DNA from 3 places in the Vibrio sp. SNU_ST1 genome. Region 3 is predicted to be linked to each of the others. Evidence: predicted binding sites of a transcription regulator. Region 3 holds the regulator's gene; each other region holds the start of a gene.
What was found. The regulator CRP, encoded in region 3, controls carbon source genes, mostly activating them, when cyclic AMP is high. The targets are predictions, from matches to a motif close to TGTGANNNNNNTCACA.
Positions count from the first base shown of each region.

Region 1 (7,522 bases), 1.4 Mb from region 3:
ATGACGACTTTAGACGTTAACCATATCATTCAGAGGAACTACCTTAGATTGTGCGTGAAAAGTTACGTTAGTAGTTGAGCATATTTTGTTAAAAAACATGCAACATCAAATAATAGCAAACGTTTTCGCCAAGGTCATTCGAAACAAACCGTACAGCTGCATCAATTATAAAATCTGACGCATTCGCTCTTGAGTCACTTCAACTAAGAGGTCTGGTTGGAATTTAGAAATAAAGCGATTACACCCTACTTTCTCAACCATGGCTTCATTGAAACTACCACTTAATGAAGTATTTAGCGTAATAAACAAGTCATGCATTCGAGGATCAGTTCGAACTTCATGAGTCAGTTTGTAGCCATCCATTTCTGGCATTTCGGCATCGGTGATCATCAATAATATTTCTTGATTGATGTCTTTACCTTCATCACACCACTTCTTAAGTAAAGTCAGTGCTTCTAAGCCGTCACAACATTCAATAATGTTCAAACCAAGTTGCGACAAGGTGCCTTTGATCTGGTTGCGTGCTGTTGAAGAATCATCCACGATAAGCACATTACGGCCAACCATTTCATTCGCTAACTGCTGATCTAGAACACCGTCAGAAATCGACACATCGTAGTCGATGATCTCCGCTAACACCTTTTCAACATCGATGATCTCAACGATTTTGTGCTGCTCTTCTTCTTGGATATGCGTGATAGCAGTTAAGTAATTTGCTCGACCCGTAGTCTTTGGTGGTGGTTGGATTTCTGTCCATGTCGTATTCACGATATTGCGAACTTGTCCAACCAAGAAGCCTTGTACGGTTCGGTTGTATTCGGTAATGATCAAGTTGTTTTCTTGAGTCTCATCACGTGATGGTGGGAAACCAATCGCACTGCGTAAGTCAATCACAGGTACAGATTCACCACGTAAAGAAGCAACACCCGTAATGTGATGGTGAGAGCCTGGCAAGCGAGTGAGTACAGGCACTTTTAAGACTTCTTTAACTTTAAATACGTTAATCGCAAATAGTTGGCGACTATTTAAGCTGAATAACAAGAGTTCCAGACGGTTTTCACCGACGAGTTTAGTTCTCTGATCAACAGAATTTAAAACGCCAGACATACAACACCTTAGTGACAAATAATAACTGTGGCTACAATAGCCTAAATCGATAGGTTAAAGCAAAGTGCAAATACACAGATGCTTAAACTAAGTACAACAAATGTTGTTATACATAGTTTAAGTGCATGGAAAGGGTTCAAGGAAGGATAAAAACGATAAAAAAGGATTAGCCTTCAATCACTTTCATTAACAATTGGCCATCATATAAAGCTTGTTTAACAAGCGCAGCACCTGGCATGGTTGCTTGTTTATAGAATCGAGATTCCACCAGCTCTAAATCTTGATGGTAAACCGATAAACTCTGCTCTTCGATACACTTTTGAATCGCAGGATACAACACGCTTTTAGCCTGGTTGATAACACCACCTATCAAGATTTTCTCAGGATTGAAAAGATTGATCACAATCGCTATCGCGGCACCTAAGTAACGACCTAACTGTTCAATCACTTCAACAGCCAGTGGATCACCATCAGCAGCAGCAGCGCAGATCTGTTCAATTGTGACATCTTCAAACGCCGTTAGTGATGATGCTTCACCATTGCCCAGTCGTTCTTTGACTTGCTCACGGAGAGCCTGTGAACTAGCAACCGTTTCTAAACAGCCTCGATTACCACAATGACAAAGCTTGCCTTGTTTATCGATCTGAATATGACCCAGCTCACCGATGTTGCCGTGGCGACCTTGCAAAACTCGGCCGTCGAGAATGATCCCAGCGCCTACACCGTGGTGAATCGAGATAAGAACGGAATTATCATTATCTTGAGAGTGACCAAACAGCTTCTCTGCTAATGCCCACGCTCGGGTATCATTGGCAATAAAGACAGGTAGACCTGTTTCTTTGTAGATCTCAGGACCCAACGCTAAATTTTTAACGTTGTAGTGTGGCATCTGCAACACAATTCCCTGCTCAGAGTTTACAAGCCCCGGTAGCGTAACCGCAATACTTGTTACCCTATCGAGTTGCTCGGCATAAGTTTGGAAAAACTCATCAATTTCATGCAGAAGACGCGCAAGTACATCGTCTTGGTCACGTTCATGAATATCAATCTTGGTATCGATAAGAACATCGCCGCCCAATTCATGAAGCGCGATAGTGAGATACCCACGACCAAGACGCATCGACAGAAACTGCCAACCTTCATTATTGGTTTGCAGACCGACAGCAGGACGCCCACGAGTCGTGGCTTCTTGAACCGTCGTTTCGTGAATAAGGTGAGCTTCAATGAGTTCACGGGTAATTTTAGTAATACTCGCCGGGGCCAACTCACTTTGCTTGGACAGATCGATACGAGAAATAGGACCTTTAAGGTCAATTAGTTTATATACACGACCAGCATTGACCTGTTTGATATGATCAATATGGCCCGGTTGAGCCATGTACATTTTACGCTCCAGAAATCATCAACACGGTAATTTTTTTACTTTGCGAAGTAATTGTGAAGTCACTTGGTATATCGCCGTGACCCGTATCACGTATATACATGAATCTTTGTGTATCTAGTCAAATAGTTCGAGAAAAATTAGTACCTACATCGATAAATTGAGACTTAATTTTCTTAATGAAACATCGTTATTGAGCCCTGAATTCAATAATTAGATACAAATAAAGAAATATCCTCATAGCTCCCAATAAATAATCAATTAATGCATATACTTAATTCAGTCTTTTAAAAGATTACTTGGCCTCACTCTAGGAGTATTCATGACAGCCGAATTAAGAAAAACGAAAATCGTCACAACGCTAGGTCCTTCTACTGATAAAGGTAACGTGCTTGAAGAGATCATCAAAGCCGGTGCCAATGTCGTCCGTATGAACTTCTCTCACGGCACTAGCGACGACCATATACAACGTGCAGAAAATGTCCGAGCAATAGCCAAAAGACTTGGTACTCAGATCGCTATTCTCGGTGACTTACAAGGTCCCAAGATTCGAGTGTCAACATTCAAAGATGGCAAAATCCAACTTGCCGTTGGTGACCAATTTACTCTCGACAGTAGCCTAGGTTTAGGCGAAGGCAACCAACAAGCGGTCGGCCTTGATTATAAAGAATTACCTAACGACGTTTCAGCTAACGACATCCTATTGCTCGACGATGGTCGTGTTCAGCTAAAAGTAACCGAAGTGGAAGGTTGTCGCGTGCATACCAAAGTCATTATTGGCGGCCCTCTCTCGAATAATAAAGGCATAAACAAGAAAGGCGGCGGCCTTTCCGCAGAAGCCCTGACAGAAAAAGACAAGCGCGACATCGTCACCGCCGCACAAATCAAAGTGGATTACCTCGCGGTGTCTTTTCCACGCAACGGCGAAGACATGCACTACGCTCGTCAGCTCGCACGAGAAGCAGGTTTAGAAGCTCACCTTGTAGCAAAAGTAGAGCGAGCTGAGACGGTAGCCACTATTGAGAACATGGATGACATCATAATGGCCTCAGATGTGGTCATGGTGGCTCGTGGTGACCTCGGAGTCGAAATTGGCGACCCTGAGTTGGTCGGAGTACAAAAACAGCTTATACGCCGTGCTAGAGCGCTTAACCGAACGGTGATCACCGCAACCCAAATGATGGAGTCGATGATTTCAGCGCCAATGCCAACCCGTGCCGAAGTCATGGACGTTGCCAATGCGGTGCTTGATGGAACAGATGCGGTCATGCTTTCAGGTGAAACAGCTGCAGGTGATTACCCGGTCGAAACCGTAAAATCGATGGCTGAAGTATGTATTGGTGCTGAGAAAATGGCGGGAATTAACAACCAATCCAATTACCGAATTGATCGCACCTTTGTGACCGCAGAAGAAACCGTTTCGATGGCGACTATCTACTCGGCAAACCATATGGAAGGCATTAAAGGCGTAGTCACTCTCACTGAGTCAGGCCGCACTGCACTGATGATGTCTCGCCTAAGTGCTGACATGCCTATCTACGCGCTGTCTCGTAACGAAGGAACACTTAATCGCTGCACCTTGTACCGAGGTGTGACACCTATCTACTTCGAGACAGAAGCCAAAGACAGTTTTGACATTGCCCTATCTACGCTCACCTGCCTAAAAGAGCAAGAACATCTTAAGTTTGGCGATCTCGTTATCGTCACTCAAGGCGACATTATGGATGTGGCGGGATCAACCAACTGTATGAGAATCTTGCCTGTCACCTAATGTTTGCCCGTAAGGCGAAACGATTTGCCTAATCTCAAGACAAAAAAGGGTTATCGAACCAAGTTCAATAACCCTTTTTCATTTCAGAACACGACTCACTAACGATCAGCTTAACAGCACGATCAGCTCACAGCATGCTAATTCATCAACTTCAAATATTACTCATCAACCTCAAGCATTACTTCTCAGCAGCAATGGTTACCAACTGTGGCATGTGTGAACTGCGGGCATTTTTCGTAGAGGTATAAGTTTCAACAAATCGGTAACCGGCCTCTAAGCCCAATTCGTAATCGTGCAGTAAATCTTCTTTGTTGCTCATTAATGAACTTGATTTCAGCGGTTTACTTGGGGCAATTTGCACGACAAACGCATCATCTGGTGGGGAGTTCAAAAAATCCTGGGTCAATGAGTAAGTTTGGTAATGCACCATCAGCATATCCGCTAAGCCGGAATCAAACTTATCACCAATTAAATGACTTAATCTATAGATGTCATCCGCCCCGAATAACCATCGACCACCATTAAGCAAATCCAAATGTGATCTATCACGCTTCTGTTCTTTTGAGCTGAGGATTTGTTGTTGAAAGAACGAGCTCCAATCGGTTTTCCACTGTTCCACTTTTTGTTGCCAATGACCTTGAACACTATCAAAAGATTCGCGGAACCATTCCAGTTCTTCGGCTGATATTGGTTTGGGTGTTTTTGGGCCCGTACTGTTAGCTTGAACCTCGACCTCTTCCTCTAACGCTGGCTCAGTTCGGATTACAACAATGGAACGAGCTTGTCTACGCCACGCCTCTTGAACGGGGATACATGCTGATACACCACCATCCACATAAGCATTGTCGCCAATAAAGATTTCATCACTGTATAAGCGAGGGATCGCACAGGTTGCAATCATCACTTTGTACCAATCTTCACCCAATACTGGGAAGTAGTGATCTCGTAAGTCTTTAGAATCCGTGACGGCTGCATAGAAATGGCGATCGCCTAACGTTTGTCGTCCTAAATCCAAATCAAGCTTGTATGGGTAAGCCATGATTTGTTCTAAGGCCCATTCCAATCCAAGGTTCTTTCTGTGTCGTATATAAGAAAAGAGATTGAAGAATTCAGGTGACGTTGTAAGGTCGAGAAGGAAAGAACGGCCAAGGCCTTTATCGCGGCACAGATAAGCACACAAATTAAGGGCACCGGCAGAGGTACCAAAAAACTCGTCGAAGGGATCAAAATTAGAAAGAAGAAAGGCATCCAGCACTCCAGAAGTGAAAATACTTCTCTGTCCGCCACCTTGGGCGACCAGTGCTGTTTTTCCAGCAATAAACTTAGCGTAATAGTCTAAGTCTATTGCTGTATCAATATTGGTTATAATCCCACTATTCATTATTCCCTGAGTATAAAAACCCAGCCTCGCAATAGATGGTATTAACTACCAATTGCAATAAAGCCAAATGAGAGAATGATTGCGTAGATGACAACCGTTATTTGTAGGGCATTTTTCAGATTATGGTCCATAGACACCTCTGGCTTATTATTAATTTGTCGAGTCTCTACTTAAGTATTATCAGGTGTGTGATGTATCTTCAAGAATCGTCGAAATTAGTCGCACAATATTGATGTAACCATCACAATTAGTAAGTGTATGGATAAGGATATACTCATGAATAACAAAGTAAATATGATGGCACTGATAGCGCTTCTCTCTGTTTCGAGCGTGTATGCTTCACCGGAGATCATCATTACCCCAATGGTGGGCTATACTGGCGGCGGTAGTGTCGAAGACCAGGACGGTAAAACCTATGACATGAAAGGGGCTGAAAACTACACCTTTGCGATTGAAACGCCACTTGAGAAAGGACGCATCGGCTTTTTCTATTCTAATCAAAGCTCTGAATTAGAAACGCTCAACCTAAGCTCCTCCATCCAATACCTGCACTTTCAAAGTAGCATTTACTACCCAGCTTCTTCTGTGTTGTCTGGTTATTTGGGATTAGGCCTTGGTGCTTCTTACGTCGATGTAGACTGGGCAAAAGATAAGTATGGGTTCTCAACCTCTATCTTTGGTGGTTTAGAGTACAAATTTAGTGACCGATTAGCGTTAAACACACAACTACGTTGGCTAGGTACCGTTGTCGATAACGACACCTCCGGTGTTTGTAACATCCCAAGCAACGGGCAAGAGTGCATCATCCGCTTTGATACCGACTGGATGAACCAATTCCAAGCCAATGTCGGACTGAGTTTTACTTTCTAAATATCGATGACCATAAGCACCTCATACCAATAGAACCCCAAAATGGTTGGGCAGTTCAACTATAGAGTGTATGAATTTCAGTCATACGCTCTATTTTTCAATAAAGTCATATAACCCAATAAAACCGAAAAATTCAGATATATAAACCAACCAGCAAACCCCAAACCAATTCATACCTCTAAAACAACCATCATTTAACATCTTAAACACCATAACCCCACAGTTATTAAACATACCTAATCTATTGCTTTAACCATTCCAACTAGGTAGGCTCATTATCACGCATCAGCTGAATATTTCAGGTTATGCAAACACACATCAAACAATTAAGAATTATCCGCTGAGTTCTCCAAGCGCTAACAACATAATAATCTAAACTTTTGCTTAATCACGGAAGATAAAGTAAACAGTCAAACCGTTTGCCTGTTTTAACTATCACCTCCTTACCAAGCACAGCGTGACGAGAAGCTTCATACCTCAGGGAAGTTGTAAAGGAGTTAAATATGAAGCGAGAACAGTGGGGATCCCGAGCAGGATTTATCCTTGCCGCAGTAGGATCTGCTATTGGTTTAGGAAACATTTGGCGTTTTCCATACATGGCTTATGAAAATGGCGGCGGCGCTTTTTTCATTCCATATCTATTTGCCATGCTTACGGCTGGTATTCCGTTTATGATCCTAGAGTTCAGTATGGGTCAAAAGTATCGTGGTTCTGCACCTGCAACCTTAGCGCGAATCAACTCAAAATTTGAGTGGCTTGGTTGGTTCCAAGTGGGTGTAGCGGCTGTCATCGCGGTCTACTATGTTGCCGTTATCGGTTGGGCAATTTCATACTTCGGTATGTCATTCAATCAAAGCTGGGGAACAGACACTAACGCGTTCTTCTTCAGTGAATATCTAGCTCTAGGTGATAACTCACCGACGAACCTAGGTAGCATCCAATGGGGAATCGCTGGAGCAATGTTACTTGCTTGGGCAATCACTTATGCTGCTATCGTTGGTGGTGTTAAAGC
Region 1 covers NZ_CP130748.1:1,081,351-1,088,872, reverse strand. The annotation lists gene Q5H80_RS04895 (chemotaxis protein CheV) at 166-1,107, opposite strand; gene Q5H80_RS04890 (ROK family protein) at 1,274-2,491, opposite strand; gene pyk (pyruvate kinase) at 2,811-4,259, shown strand; gene Q5H80_RS04880 (patatin family protein) at 4,438-5,640, opposite strand; gene Q5H80_RS21125 (YnhF family membrane protein) at 5,682-5,771, opposite strand; gene Q5H80_RS04875 (porin family protein) at 5,917-6,510, shown strand; gene Q5H80_RS04870 (sodium-dependent transporter) at 7,014-7,522, shown strand, end outside.
Region 1: a site for CRP is predicted at 2,567-2,582, ahead of Q5H80_RS04890 (ROK family protein). Genes of this name have one in related genera too.

Region 2 (7,522 bases), 840 kb from region 3:
TCAACGATACGCTGACAGAGATCTAAATACTGTTTCACACCAATTCCTTACTTCGTTTGTTGTGGTAATTCATCTTTGTAGTGACCACGCTTGTATGCCCAAACCATCATCAGCACACCGATGATAACCATTGGCAGTGACAGAATTTGTCCCATAGAGATAAATCCACCGAACAAACCTAGGTGAGCATCAGGTTCACGTACGTATTCTACTAAGAAGCGGAATGTACCATATCCTGCTAGGAATAACCCTGACACAGAACCAAGAGGACGCGGCTTTTTGATAAACCAGTTCAAGATAAAGAACAACACAATACCTTCAAGCGCCATTTCATAAAGCTGAGATGGATGACGAGGAAGTGGACCACCATTCGGGAAGACGATTGCCCATGGCACATCAGTCACACGGCCCCAAAGCTCACTGTTCATGAAGTTTCCTAAACGACCCATGCCTAAACCAAATGGAACCAATGGCGCGATCATGTCTGCGACACCAAAGAAGGTTCGACCATTCTTTTTCGCATACCAGAACATCGCAGTGATAACACCAAGTAAACCACCGTGGAAAGACATACCACCAGTCCATACCTTAAAGAGGTAAAGTGGGTCTGCTAGGAAAAGGTCAAAGTTGTAGAAAAGCACGTAGCCAATACGACCACCCAATACCACACCTAGAAAACCAGCAAACAGTAGATCTGATACTTGCTCTCGAGTCCAACCACTATCAGGTTGATCAGCTCGGCGGTTTGCTAACCAAAGCGCAAACATAAAACCAACAAGGTACATTAGACCGTACCAACGAACTGAGATTGGTCCTAGTTCAATAAGAACAGGATCGATATTTGGGAATTCGATAAAACCCTGAGACATACTTGGCTCTCTATCTAAATTGATCAACGGTTAGCTCAATAACTAACAGAAAAGACACTACAGCAGCATTGTCGCTGCTATAAACATTAAAAATACCGCAAAGAATTTCTTCAGCACAGAGGTTGGTAATTGAGTGGCCAGTTTCGCCCCCACTCGAGTGGTCAACACTGAGGTACAAGATATCGCAATCAAAGCCGGCAGATAAACATAACCTAAGCTATACGCAGGAAGATCATCGACAGAAGATCCATGCCAAATGAAACCTAGCATTCCCGAAATCGCGATAACACAACCGCATACCGAAGATGAGCCGACGGCTTTACGCATTTCCACACCGTGATGGTTAAGGAAAGGTACCGATAAAGACCCACCGCCAATGCCCGCTAAACTTGATACCAAACCAATACCGCCACCACACAACACGGTTTTAGCTGAACCCGGCATCGACTTTTGGCTCTTAGAGCGAATCGACAACAGCATTTTCAACGCCAATACCAAGACAATCACACCAAAGACTTTTGGTAAGTATTGAGCTGGAATCACATCGGCCACGAAAGAACCGAGGAAGCCACCTATCACGACACCTGGCATCAACCATTTAACGACAAATATCTCTACGTTACCCAATTTTAAATGGTTAATCGCAGAGGATCCCGACGTAACGATAATGGTTGATAACGAGGTAGCCAATGCCATTTGCATCGCAAACTCTTGAGGGATGCCCGCTTTAGGAAGCAAAAAGAGTAAGGCTGGAACCACCAGTAAACCACCACCAATGCCTAGCAAGCCAGCTAAAACACCAACAATAGCACCAAGGCCTGCTAGCAAGCCTATCAGTTCATATGACACGTTAAATCCTATTTTTTACCTGCTCGAATGAAGCCAGTAAACTCACGCTCTTCGAAATAGTTCAGCATCATACTATAGATGTCACTACCATACGGTTTTGAAAGTGCCTTATTTGCCAAATCCTGTAATTCAGCCAAGTTCGATTGACGAATCAAATATTTAGTTCTTGCGACATTCGAGGTATTCATACTTAACGTCTCATACCCCAATCCAATCAATAGTAGCGCGCCCATCGGGTCACCGGCTAACTCGCCACATATACACACCGGCAATTGATATTGCTTACAAGTATCATGGATGTGTTTCAATGCCATGATCACTGCAGGGTGCATGGATTCATAGACATCAGAGACACGGGAATTGTTCCGGTCAACCGCCAATAAATATTGAGTTAAGTCATTGGTGCCCACCGAAACGAAATCAACTTTATCCGCAATAAGCGGAAGAAGGTAAAGCATGGATGGCACTTCAATCATGATACCGATACGCGGCATACGAACTCGACTGTCGAGTTCATGCACTTCATCGTAGGCTTGCTCGATGAGTTGAACAGTATCATCCAGTTCTTGAGTGCTAGAGATCATCGGCAACAAGATACTCAAGTTTTGGCTATCACAACTCGCACGTAACATCGCGCGCAATTGGATAATAAAGATGTCAGGATGATCAAGGGTAAAACGAATGCCACGCCAACCAAGGAATGGATTGTCTTCTTCTATTGGGAAGTAAGGTAACGCCTTATCTCCACCAATATCCAAGGTTCGCATCACCACTTGCTTCTCAGGGTAACTCGCAAGCACAGAACGATACTGCTTGAATTGTTCGTCCTCTGACGGAAACCTTTGCTGCAACAAGAAAGAAATTTCGGTTCGATACAGACCAACCCCATCAACCCCTTGGTTGATAGCGATGTTAGTGTCTGCACTCAAACCCGCATTAAGCAGAATCTCGACTTGCTTGTCGTCTTTCGTTTTTGCCGGTAAGTACAGTTCTCGATTGACCATAGAGGAGAGCTCACTCTCTTCTAGAATCAGCCCACGATACTCTTTGAGCAGGTTTTTAGTCGGTTCAATAAAGATCTCACCGCTATACCCATCAACAATCGCTTGCTTACCATTAGCTTGCGAAAGGTTAAGATTAACCCCCATAACAGAAGGAATACCCAAAGCTCGAGACAAAATCGCTGCGTGCGAGTTCGCCGCCCCTTCCAAGGAAATAACCGCTAATAGTTTTTCTTTAGGAATAGACGCTAATACAGAGGCCGTTAACTCACGAACCACCAAAATAATCGGTTTATCTAACGTGCGCAGCTCGTGCTCTGAGTTATGAAGGAAATAGAGCAGCCTTTGACCCAGTTCGCGAATGTCTTGTGCCCGCTCTCGAAGGTAGACATCAGACATACGGGCAAAGCGGTTAGAGTAACTCTCAACTACCTGTCTTAATGCCCAATCGGCCTTGTCACCTTTTTGAATTTGGCTTTTCAGATCCTTACGCAACATAGGGTCGTTGAGTAAGTGGGTAAACAGATCAAAGATCGCCAACGCATCTTTGTTGATTTCACTATCTAAGCGCTTTCGCATGCGCTTGAAGTCGTTGAGGGCATTTTCGACCGCAACCGCCAACAACTCATGCTCTCTTTCAACGTTGAGCGTCGATGCTGGGTAAACATCGGTTAATTCAGGTTGTGTGTTGTCCCACCATAAATCACCGATAGCAACACCGGATGATGCAGCAATACCTTTAATGGAAGGCAGCTTTTGTTGCTCAAGAAGCCAATGGCCTTGAGTTTGGGCATGCGCCACAATAACCGCAAGTTGAGCTGAGAGAGTGACAAGGAAAGACTCTTCCATTTCACTGAATAAACGAGGAGATTTCTGTTGAATAACCAAAACGCCAAGCACTTGCTTGCGATGGATAATCGGAGTGCCTAGAAAAGAGTGGTAAACACTTTCTCCTAGTTCTGGAAAAAACTTATAAGCTGGGTGAGCAGATGCCTGTGCAAGGTTAATAGGTTCAGCACTTCTTTTGACAAGGCCAACTAAGCCTTCGTCAAAACCAATGTGAATACTATTCCCTTCAAAGATCAGGCCTTGAGTTGCCATCAACTCAAGGCGCTGCATATCATTATTCGCTAGATACACGGTGCAGCACTCTGTCTGCATCGCACTGCATGTCTCTTTCACCAAAATATCAAGAGCCGTCGACACATCTTCAACTCTTGATACGTGTTCAACTATTTCCCTTAGTTGGCTGAGCATGCTTAACCTCTACGCAATTTGCGTTTTCCTTTTGTTTTTCGCTCTTTAAACGGCATTGCTAAAGATGCGAATTCCTTCATTGCTCGACGGTAAACATCTCGCTTGAAAGAAACAACTTGTCGAACTGGGTACCAGTAACTCACCCAACGCCAACCATCAAACTCAGGTGTGCTTCCACGCTGCATATTGATATGCGATTCATCGCAATCTAAGCGTAAAAGAAACCACTTCTGTTTTTGTCCAATACAGACAGGTTTAGAATCCCACCGAACCAGTCGTTTGGGCAGCTTATAGCGTAACCAATGACGACTTGTCGCGACGATCTTTACATCCTTTTTAGTAAGGCCAACCTCTTCATACAACTCGCGGTACATTGCCTGTTCCGGAGTCTCACCTTCATCTATTCCCCCTTGAGGGAATTGCCATGAATGTTGCCCGTATCGTTTAGCCCAGAAGACCTGACCATGGTTGTTACAGATTACAATACCAACATTTAATCGGTAACCATCGCCATCTATCACTGGCCAACCTCTATCTAAATTTTTAATTACACTGATTTTTCCACATATCCCCAATCGGAGCAAACTTAGTGACGTGACAAGCGCTATATTTATGAATAATAACTACGAATATGGATAAGTTTCGCTCAAATCTTAGTTACCCACACAAGAGTGAGACATAGACCACATTTATTCACCTTTTCTGTGAATAACTATGTGAAGAATTACCCGCAATCGTTTTTTTTAATCCATAGATTCATCAGAACCAAAAACCAAAAATCACCCACCACCAACAAAAACAACTTAAAATCAATCAATTAAAATGAAACCATCAATTTTAAAAACATGAGAAAAGTAAAAGATCTTTTAAAAACCGTCCGTGGTCAAAGATCAACCACTCCGATGTTTATCCACACTAGTAAGTGAAAGATTCATTTCAAACCCTATTAATCAAGCAGTTTATCCCCTACAAACCCCTGTTTATTTATCCACCAAATTAATATTTCAATTAATTACCTTCATGTCCTGTGGATAACCATGAGTTTGATCCCTTCTCTAGCAAGGCGATCATTTCTTAACCAGTCGTCATATGGTGATAACTTCTGGTAAAATCATTTTTTTGATCATGCCTTTTATTATGAAACCAGAACCACAAACACAACAAGAGCTGTTAGACAGAGCATATGCTATTGCAGGAATGACCTTCAAAGAGCTCGCCGATGAAGCCAATATGGTTGTACCAAACGACCTAAAGCGAGATAAAGGCTGGGTTGGACAACTATTGGAATGGCACTTGGGTGCGCCAGCTGGCAGTAAACCAGAACAAGATTTTGCCAAGCTCGGGATCGAGCTAAAAAGTATCCCGATTGGCTATTCAGGGAAGCCACTCGAAACCACCTTTGTTTGTGTCGCGCCATTGATGGGCGTGCAAGGCATAACTTGGGAAACCAGTCACGTTCGAAACAAGCTGTCTAAAGTGTTGTGGATCCCAGTAGAGGGAGAAAGAGAGATCCCGCTGACAGAAAGGCATGTAGGATCCCCTTTATTGTGGACACCAAGCCAGGCTGAAGACGAACTATTGAAAACAGATTGGGAAGAGTTGATGGAATTGATCGTGTTAGGTAATGTTGAACAGATAACAGCAAGACACGGCGAAGCACTGCATTTACGACCAAAAGCCGCCAACAGTCGTGTGTTAACAGAAGCTTACGGTGCAAGTGGAAAACCAATAAAGACCAAACCTCGTGGTTTCTATCTACGAACTCAATTCACCCACAGATTGCTGACAACCTATTACGCATAGAAAGCCATTACGCATAGAGGTTTTTATCTAACGTAGATAGGCTAAAAGATCAGTACGTTATAAACCGTCTCAATTTAGAAGTAATTTCTCACTACAACGCTCGTTAAAAATACTCTCTAATGAGGTTTGAGCGCCAGTTCAATATCGCAGTAGCTTTGGTTTGGTTCATTACCAAACTCATCATACGCGTTGTGCAAGCGAAGGTAGGCCTTTTCAAAGCCGAGCCGGAGTAATTCCTCTTTCACTTGCTCCAAGGATCCAAAGTGAAGCGGCTCGCCGTCTTGCTTCACCGGTTCTAGCTTGTGTTTGTACTCCACCGCCAGTAAATATTCAGAGATATCAGAGCAACCAATAACGTACACTTTCGGTGTCTGATAAGAGTCTTTGTGCTCTCCATGTAACCACATGTCTAATTGATGCTTCTGCATAGTCAGCCTCCCTTGCTCTATAAAGCTTAGCCGAACTATTTACCTTTACTAGATAACGACTTAAAAAAGCAAAAAAGAGAAGCAAGAGCTTCTCTTTTTTGGCCAGTTCTAGTTCAAAAATTTGCACTTTCGACACCATAACCATCACTGTGACTTATCTTAGGGGTTGAACGGTGCTATCAACCCCGCAGATTACGTCGGTATTCGCGCACTTAGGACACGACGAAGATGGCGTACTCGACGTTCAATCGTGACGACTTCAGGCTCAGAAAAACCAATTGGTCGACCATCGGCTTCAAGGCCAATATCTCTCAATAAGTGGGTATTGTTCCACGGTAGATCATATGAACTACGACGAACTTTTCGTTGCCATTCACGCTCTTCACGACGAAGATCGGCACGGATAAGGACTGTTGCTAGTTTTAAGTATACTGAGTGACGCATGATAACTCTCCAGTTGTTGAATCAACTGAGGAAAAATAGCGTGTTAGATCGAATGAGGGCTTCTCACTTAGCTGCTATTTTTCCGCAGCCAAATAAGGGTACGGATCTATTAGTTAGGTTTATCTTGGGTGTTTCGATCGGCCATCGCTGATGTGTGTGACATATCAGTCACCATGTCAGTACACGGATCAAACGACGCGCAAATATGCTGTATAAAATCGAAATGTTTCATTTGCGCCTCCAAGCTAACTAAAAAATCCAAAAAGAAATGAGGTAGTAAAAGCAGACAAGTCTTTGTTAAATCGTTGCTTTCACGGTTAAAGTTTAACCAAGTGAGTGTATTATTCAACCGATAATTGGTTAACATTTTTAAAACAATGCATTCGCCTGAAATATCAGTTTCATATTCATTTACATATAACATATTCACTATGATTATATAAAATCACAGCATATCTCTCTTAGGACTGAGCTAGAAAACAACGGACTCCCCTTCAGAAACAAAAAACCACGTATCTACGTGGTTTTTAATTTACAGTGACTGAATAAAGTCATATAGAAAGAGTCTAAACAACGCCCTCAGATATAAGACCGTGTTTATTGAGTAAGCGGTACATAGTTGCGCGTGAAACTCCAAGCTCCTTAGCGGCCAAAGACACTTGACCACCATAAGATTCCAACACAATGAGTAAAGCATCTCGCTCTGAACGTTCACGGATACTTTTCAGACTGCGGCGTTCATCATTCTGTTTTGGTAAATCCAGCTGGTGATCCTCAATGATCACAGCATCTGACATCAACACGACGCGTTTGATCTGATTCATCAATTCACGAACGTTGCCTGGCCAATGGTAGCGACTCATCGAGCGTA
Region 2 covers NZ_CP130748.1:527,575-535,096, reverse strand. The annotation lists gene Q5H80_RS02370 (thymidylate synthase) at 1-38, opposite strand, end outside; gene lgt (prolipoprotein diacylglyceryl transferase) at 48-869, opposite strand; gene Q5H80_RS02360 (sulfite exporter TauE/SafE family protein) at 927-1,718, opposite strand; gene ptsP (phosphoenolpyruvate--protein phosphotransferase) at 1,727-3,976, opposite strand; gene rppH (RNA pyrophosphohydrolase) at 3,979-4,497, opposite strand; gene mutH (DNA mismatch repair endonuclease MutH) at 5,114-5,779, shown strand; gene Q5H80_RS02340 (DUF6482 family protein) at 5,896-6,207, opposite strand; gene Q5H80_RS02335 (hypothetical protein) at 6,400-6,651, opposite strand; gene Q5H80_RS02330 (hypothetical protein) at 6,761-6,883, opposite strand; gene vpsR (cyclic-di-GMP-binding transcriptional regulator VpsR) at 7,218-7,522, opposite strand, start outside.
Region 2: a site for CRP is predicted at 4,649-4,664, ahead of rppH (RNA pyrophosphohydrolase). Genes of this name have one in related genera too.

Region 3 (7,522 bases):
TTGGGTGGTAACATGCTGGCGAATTATTTGGCTGAGTATGCAGACGACCCATTGCTGTCGGCGGCGACCATAGTATCTGCTCCATTTGACTTGGCTTGTTGTTCTAGTCGCATTGAGCAGGGCTTCTCCAAGCTCTATAAGAAGTATCTACTCAACTCTCTAAAATCAAACGCCTTGAAAAAAGTTAACCTGCTACAGGAAAAGCTGGGGGTCACAGCGGAAACCATTAAGAAGATCACCAAACTGTATGAGTTTGATGAACAAATCACGGCGCCTCTGCATGGGTTCAAAAATGCCCAAGATTATTATGCACAATGCTCCGCACTGCCTAAACTCAAGAAGATCAAACTGCCAACTCAGATCATTCATGCCAAAGACGATCCTTTCATGACCGATGATGTGATTCCAAAGTTCGTTCTACCTGATAACATCGATTATCGACTGTTTCAAAAAGGCGGTCATGTGGGGTTCATTACTGGCAGCACACTCAAGCCAAGGTTTTGGTTAGAAGAAGCATTACCCGCCTACTATGAAAGTCTACAAGATTCGGCATAATGACGAGCCTTAGTAAATAGCAGTAAAATATAACTAAACTCACTCATTTCGACATCAATAAACCTATCCATGAACATAAAAGAGAGAAGTATTTATGATCATCCCATGGCAAGAAATTGCGCCAGAGACACTGGAAAACCTCATCAAAGAATTCGTACTGCGTGAAGGTACAGACTATGGTGACATAGAAATTTCACTGCAAAACAAAATTGACCAAGTGAAACATCAATTAGCCTCAGGAGAAGTGAGTATCGTGTTTTCTGAACTGCATGAAACCGTTGATATTCAAGTCACAAAACGCTTCTAAGCTGCGCTCATAAAGGAGCCGTGTTATAGTGGTAAACGATTGCTAACAAGTAAGTTACTCAAAAGACAAGGGTTGTCATGTCCGCTAAACATCCAATTATTGCGGTGACGGGTTCATCTGGAGCCGGCACCACCACTACCTCAGAAGCCTTCCGAAAAATGTTCAATATGATGGACGTGAAGGCAGCTTGGGTTGAAGGGGATAGTTTCCATCGCTTCACTCGACCAGAGATGGATGTCGAGATCCGTAAGGCTCGCGAGCAAGGTAAGCACATCAGCTACTTTGGTCCACAAGCTAACGATTTTGGTGCATTAGAAGATTTCTTCCGTCAATACGGCAATGAAGGCACGGGAAAAGTCCGTAGCTATCTGCATACCTTCGATGAAGCAGTGCCTTACAATCAAATGCCCGGCACCTTTACGCCATGGCAAGAGATCCCTGAAAACTCAGATGTGATGTTCTACGAAGGTCTTCACGGTGGCGTAGTCGATGGTGACATCAATGTTTCTCAACACGTCGATCTGCTTATCGGCATGGTACCTATCGTAAACTTGGAGTGGATCCAGAAATTCGTTCGTGACACACGCGATCGTGGTCACTCTCGCGAAGCGGTGATGGATTCTATTGTTCGCTCAATGGATGATTACCTTAACTACATTACCCCGCAGTTTTCGCGAACTCATATCAACTTTCAGCGTGTCCCTACCGTAGATACATCGAATCCACTGAATGCAAAAGGGATCCCAAGTTTAGACGAAAGCTTCGTTGTTATACGTTTGCGCGGCATCAAAAACGTCGATTTCCCTTACCTGTTGGCTATGATTGATGGCTCATTTATGTCACGTCATAACACGCTTGTAGTGCCAGGAGGCAAGATGAGTTTTGCTATGGAGCTCATTGTAAGGCCTATCCTGCAACAACTTATAGAAACCGGGAAAATAGGCTAACAAAACAACATTCTGGTTGATTACTTTTCATACCGTGATCATGTGCACAATTTTGCGTAAAAAATCGTAGCTTGGTCACGATTAAAATCAAGAAATAGTACCTGAAAAAGGATACTATTCTTAAACGAAACACAAGATAGCTTGCAGCACTCAACGAGTGCTCTTATCCTAGCTACGTCAATTCAGGCTTAGCTAAAATATGGAAAGCGGCAAGCATACCCTGCAGAGGAAGTAAGATATTATGGTTCTAGGTAAACCCCAAACCGATCCAACATTAGAGTGGTTCCTTTCACACTGTCATATTCATAAGTACCCTTCAAAAAGTACTTTGATTCATGCTGGTGAAAAGGCAGAAACCTTGTACTACATCGTTAAAGGTTCTGTGGCAGTTCTTATCAAAGACGAAGAAGGTAAGGAAATGATTCTTTCTTACCTAAACCAAGGTGACTTCATCGGTGAGCTTGGCTTGTTCGAAGAAGACCAAGAGCGTACTGCATGGGTTCGTGCAAAATCTCCTTGTGAAGTTGCTGAGATTTCTTTCAAGAAATTCCGTCAACTTATCCAAGTGAACCCAGATATTCTAATGCGTCTTTCAGCGCAAATGGCAAACCGTCTACAAGTAACTAGCCAAAAGGTTGGTGACTTAGCGTTCCTTGACGTAACAGGTCGTATCGCTCAAACGCTACTAAACCTAGCAAAACAGCCAGATGCAATGACTCACCCTGACGGCATGCAAATCAAGATCACTCGTCAAGAGATTGGCCAGATTGTTGGTTGTTCTCGTGAGACCGTAGGTCGTATCTTGAAGATGCTAGAAGAGCAGAACCTAATTTCTGCACACGGTAAGACCATCGTGGTATACGGCACTCGTTAATCTCGATTAACTGAGCCAAAAATTTGAAAGCCACCAAATGCGAATTTAGTGGCTTTTTTTGTTTTCTAAAGATCTAGAGAACAGATGCGGGAAGCAAAGTTAGAAATCGGACTTCACTATTCTAAAGTATCTCGAAGCGAAGCGTACCCGCATCTCTAGGGAAAATCCCTTGCTCTTATTTTTCTTTAACCATTGGTGCTTTCAAAGATCTTGTCAGCCGATGCCGCGACAAAACCTGTATATAGCTCACCATTGGCCATCGCATAACGCTTAGCGAACTCATAGAAGCCGCCAGGAATCATCTCATTGCCTTCGACAAATGAAACTGGGACTTTGTCTGCCATTGTTGATGATTGCTCTAATAATACCTCTGGAGAGCCTTTCACCTCACCACCAGATGCATTGATAGTGAAGCCTGATTCGCTCAGGTAATCATTCACTGCCTGCACTTCACCAAAAGCATCGAGTTGGTTCACACTCACCGTAAAGTGGTTTGCACCGTAGCCATGAGCCGCTAACCAAGACGCGTATTCACTCTCTTTTGCTAGCGCTTGGAAATCCGTGAAGCTCAAACCCCAAAGGCGCCCCCCAAACAAGAATTCATGACCTTGAAGCTTACTTGCGTCAACTTGCTCAACCAACTTAGCAACGATCTGTTGTAAGTCGCTTGAACACTCTTCGACCTTCAACTCACTAATGAACACTTTTGGTTGTTTTGGATCTGGATGCTCGTAATGCTTAGCCACTAACTTCTTGCTCTCAAACAAGTAGTCGCCACAAGCCTTGTAGCCTAATTCAAGGAAAGGCTTAGCCAGTGTTTCAATGCCCAAAGGGGCAACATTGAAAGTACGTAATGCAATGTGATCATTAATCAGCGCTTCATCTTCTTTCAGCAGATGATGAACTTTCTCAGCCGATGGACAAAGCCTGTGAATGTAATCGTCCCATAATGATTTAAAGAGTAGATCGGGCGTCATGGTGACTCCTTGTCAGAGGTTCTAGCAAGCTAGTAATTTGGATTAGAAAGGGAGAGGCTGGACATAGAGTCAGCAGCCATCAGCCTGTGACATACTTGTTCTATTATTATCTACCGCCCAATCTAGGTGTTGGACGTGGATGAAAAGAGGAAGTGTAATTGCTACTTCCTCTCTCCATTGTTAGCGAATGAGCCCAGTTCTATAACTCATTAGCCTAAACTACAGCTCAATACCTGGGCTAAACGTCGCTGGCAGTTGAGTTTCACCGCCTTCCATTGACGCCATTGGGTAAGCACAGTAGTCAGCCGCGTAGTAAGCACTTGGGCGTAGGTTACCTGAAGCACCCGGGCCACCAAATGGTGCATCACCACTTGCGCCTGTTAGTTGGCGGTTACGGTTAACAATACCCGCACGGATATGGTCAACGAAGTATTCCCACTCTGAATCGTCGGTTGAAACTAGGCCTGCAGACAAACCAAAGCGTGTGTCATTAGCCAGTTCAACGGCTTGCTCTAGCGATTGGCAGCGAACCACTTGCAGCAATGGGCCGAAGTACTCTTCATCTGGCAACTCAGCAATGTTGGTTGCATCGATAATCCCCGGAGAAACAAACGCCGCTTCGCCCGCTTTTGCTTCGACTAGGCTTACACCACCTAACGATTGCAGATTAGCTTGCGCGTCCAGAATGAACTTAGCTGCCGCTTCCGAGATTTGTGGTCCCATGAAGGGTGCTGGCTCAGCGAATGGCTGATCAACACGAATCTTCAAGGTAGCCGCAACGAGCTTATCGAGCAGTTGATCGCCCTTCTCGCCAACAGGAACATACAAGCGACGTGCACATGTACAACGTTGACCTGCACTGATGAAAGCAGATTGGATAATGGTATAAACCGTTGCGTCAGCATCACCGTATTGGTCACTGATCACCATAGGGTTGTTGCCGCCCATTTCTAGTGCCAGCATCTTGCCCGGTTGACCCGCGAATTGACGGTGAAGGATATGACCGGTATTAGCACTGCCAGTGAATAGCACGCCATCAAGGCCTTTAGCATCCGCCAATGCAATACCTGTCTCTTTAGCGCCCTGTACTAGGTTGATTACGCCAGCAGGAAGACCCGCTTCTTGCCACAGTTTCATTGCAAACTCACCCGTCCAAGGTGTCTGTTCTGAAGGCTTAAATACCACGGTATTACCCGATAACAACGCCGGAACAATATGACCGTTAGGCAGATGACCTGGGAAGTTGTAAGGGCCAAACACCGCCATTACGCCTAATGGGCGATGACGCAGTACGATTTGGTTGCCTGCCGCTTCACGCGAAGCTTCGCCGGTACGTTCGTGGTAAGCTCGGATTGAGATAGCGATTTTACCCGCCATCGCACCCGCTTCAGTACGAGTTTCCCAAATAGGCTTTCCCGTCTCTTTTGCGATGATTTGTGCGATTTCTTCGCTGTTCTCTTTTACTTTCTCAGCAAAATTCAACACGATCGCTTCACGCTCTGCAAAGCTCAATTTTTTCCAAACCAAGAAGGCTTCACGAGCTGCTGCTACTGCAGATTCAACCTGTGCTGGTGTTGCGCTTTCACCCTGCCACACTACTTCATTATTGTATGGGCTTACTGATGTCATGGCGTCGCCTTGACCTGCCACCCACTGTCCTGCTATCCACTGAGTCATACTTCTATCCTTAAAATCTTCGACAGATAATCGCCGCTCTTACTGAGCCAACATGCGAACGAATTCGCCTTCTTTTACTTCAAGAGCGCTTGCTACTTCAGGTGATAAAATCACTGTGTCGCTTGCTTGGTCATACGCACCTTTCGCGGCTACTGCGCGGAAGTTCTCAAACGAGGTATTGCCAATTAGGAAGTCTTTAGAGCTAGAGTGCTCTGCAATTTTCACTTGAGCTCGAATCGCATGACGCACTGATTCGATATTTCTCAGATCACATTCAACCGTTGGACCCGCATCAAAGATGTCGACATAGCCACGGTTAGTGAAACCTTCACGTTCCAGCAACTTAAGTGCCGGACGCGTATTGTCGTGTACCTCTCCAATGACCGCCTGTGCTTCCTCACTAAGTAGGTTCACGTAAATTGGCAGCTTGGGCATAAGGTCAGCAATAAAGCCTTTTTTACCAATACCCGTTAAGTAATCAGCAAGCGTAAAATCAATTGAGAAAAAGTGCTCTTGCAGCCATTTCCAGAAAGGAGAGTTACCTTCAGCATCTGATACGCCACGCATCTCAGCAAAAATCGTTTTTGAGAAACGCTCTGGATACTCTGCCATAAGCAGGAATCGGCACTTCGACATTAAACGGCCGTTCAGGCCACCACGGAAGTCAGGGCGCAAGAACAGTGTGCAGATTTCACTGCATCCGGTGTAGTTATTACCGAAAGTCAGCAGCTTCACCACGTTATTTACGCCAAGCTTTTGCGATGAGTGAACCACCTTGCTGATGTGGTAAGAGTAAAACGGAACATCCCAGCCAATTGAGGCTTCGATGCCTGTCGTACCGGCGACTTCTCCCGTTTCAGTGTCGAAGCCAACCATCAGGTAGCCTTCATCACCGGGTTCAGTCACGTCTTGTTTAGCAAAGCTGTATTCAGAATGAGTAATTCGGTTGGTTAACAGTTCTTCGTTAACCGGAAGAGATGTGAATCCGTGACCAGATTCAACCGCGCAGGTATGCAGCGCATCGTAATCAGATAATTTTATTGGGCGAACAACTAGCATCAATATTCCCTCCAGATGCAAAACAGGCCCAAAACCAGAAGCTTGGGCCTTTAGCATACGTCATGGGATCGCTCTAATGGCGATCATTCCTATGACGCCGCTCAGGCTAAACTAGCGTAGCGATTGCTTTGTCTAGTTTTGATAAACCTTCTTCAATTTCTTGTGTAGTGATAACCAGTGATGGCGTGAAACGAACCACGTTTGTGCCCGCAACCAGTACCATCAAGCCTTGCTCGCCTGCAGCTACTAATACATCACGAGCACGACCTTGCCATGCTTCATTAAGCGCAGCACCTAGCAATAGGCCTTTACCGCGAACTTCACTGAATATTTGGTATTTATCGTTAATCTTAGCTAAACCATCACGGAACATTGCTTCACGCTCTTTGACGCCAGCCAAAGTTTCAGGCTGGCTAACCACGTCAACAACCGCTTCAGCAACGGCACATGCCAGTGGGTTACCACCGTAAGTAGAACCGTGCGTACCCACTTTTAGATGTGTCGCGAGTTTAGATGTTGTTAGCATTGCACCGATAGGGAAACCACCACCTAGTGATTTCGCAGTGGTTAGGATGTCAGGTGTAACACCTAGGCCTTGGTAAGCGTAAAAGTTCCCCGTACGGCCATTACCTGTTTGCACTTCATCAAAGATAAGCAATGCATTGTGTTTGTCGCACAGTTCACGAACTGTGTTCACAAACTCAGATGTTGGAGAGATGATACCGCCCTCACCTTGCAGAGGTTCCATCATGATTGCACAAGTGCGATCAGAGATGTGCGCTTCTAACGCTGCAATATCGTTGTAAGGCAGGTGCGTAACATCACCTGGTTTAGGACCGAAGCCATCAGAGTAAGCCTCTTGTCCGCCAACGGTTACGGTAAAGAAAGTACGACCGTGGAAACCTTGTTTGAATGCAATGATTTCAGATTTCTCAGGACCGTGAACATCCACCGCCCAACGACGAGCTAGCTTCAATGCTGCTTCGTTCGCTTCCGCGCCAGAGTTCGCAAAGAATACTTTTTCTGCAAAACATACGTCTGTTAGCTTTTTCGCTAGACGCAGTGCAGGTTCGTTGGTCATCACGTTACTTAGATGCCAAATCTTGTTTGCTTGCTCAGTAACTGC
Region 3 covers NZ_CP130748.1:2,916,047-2,923,568, forward strand. The annotation lists gene Q5H80_RS12980 (hydrolase) at 1-555, shown strand, start outside; gene Q5H80_RS12985 (YheU family protein) at 650-862, shown strand; gene Q5H80_RS12990 (phosphoribulokinase) at 940-1,809, shown strand; gene crp (cAMP-activated global transcriptional regulator CRP) at 2,051-2,683, shown strand; gene Q5H80_RS13000 (DUF1338 domain-containing protein) at 2,869-3,660, opposite strand; gene astD (succinylglutamate-semialdehyde dehydrogenase) at 3,880-5,337, opposite strand; gene astA (arginine N-succinyltransferase) at 5,377-6,396, opposite strand; gene Q5H80_RS13015 (aspartate aminotransferase family protein) at 6,503-7,522, opposite strand, start outside.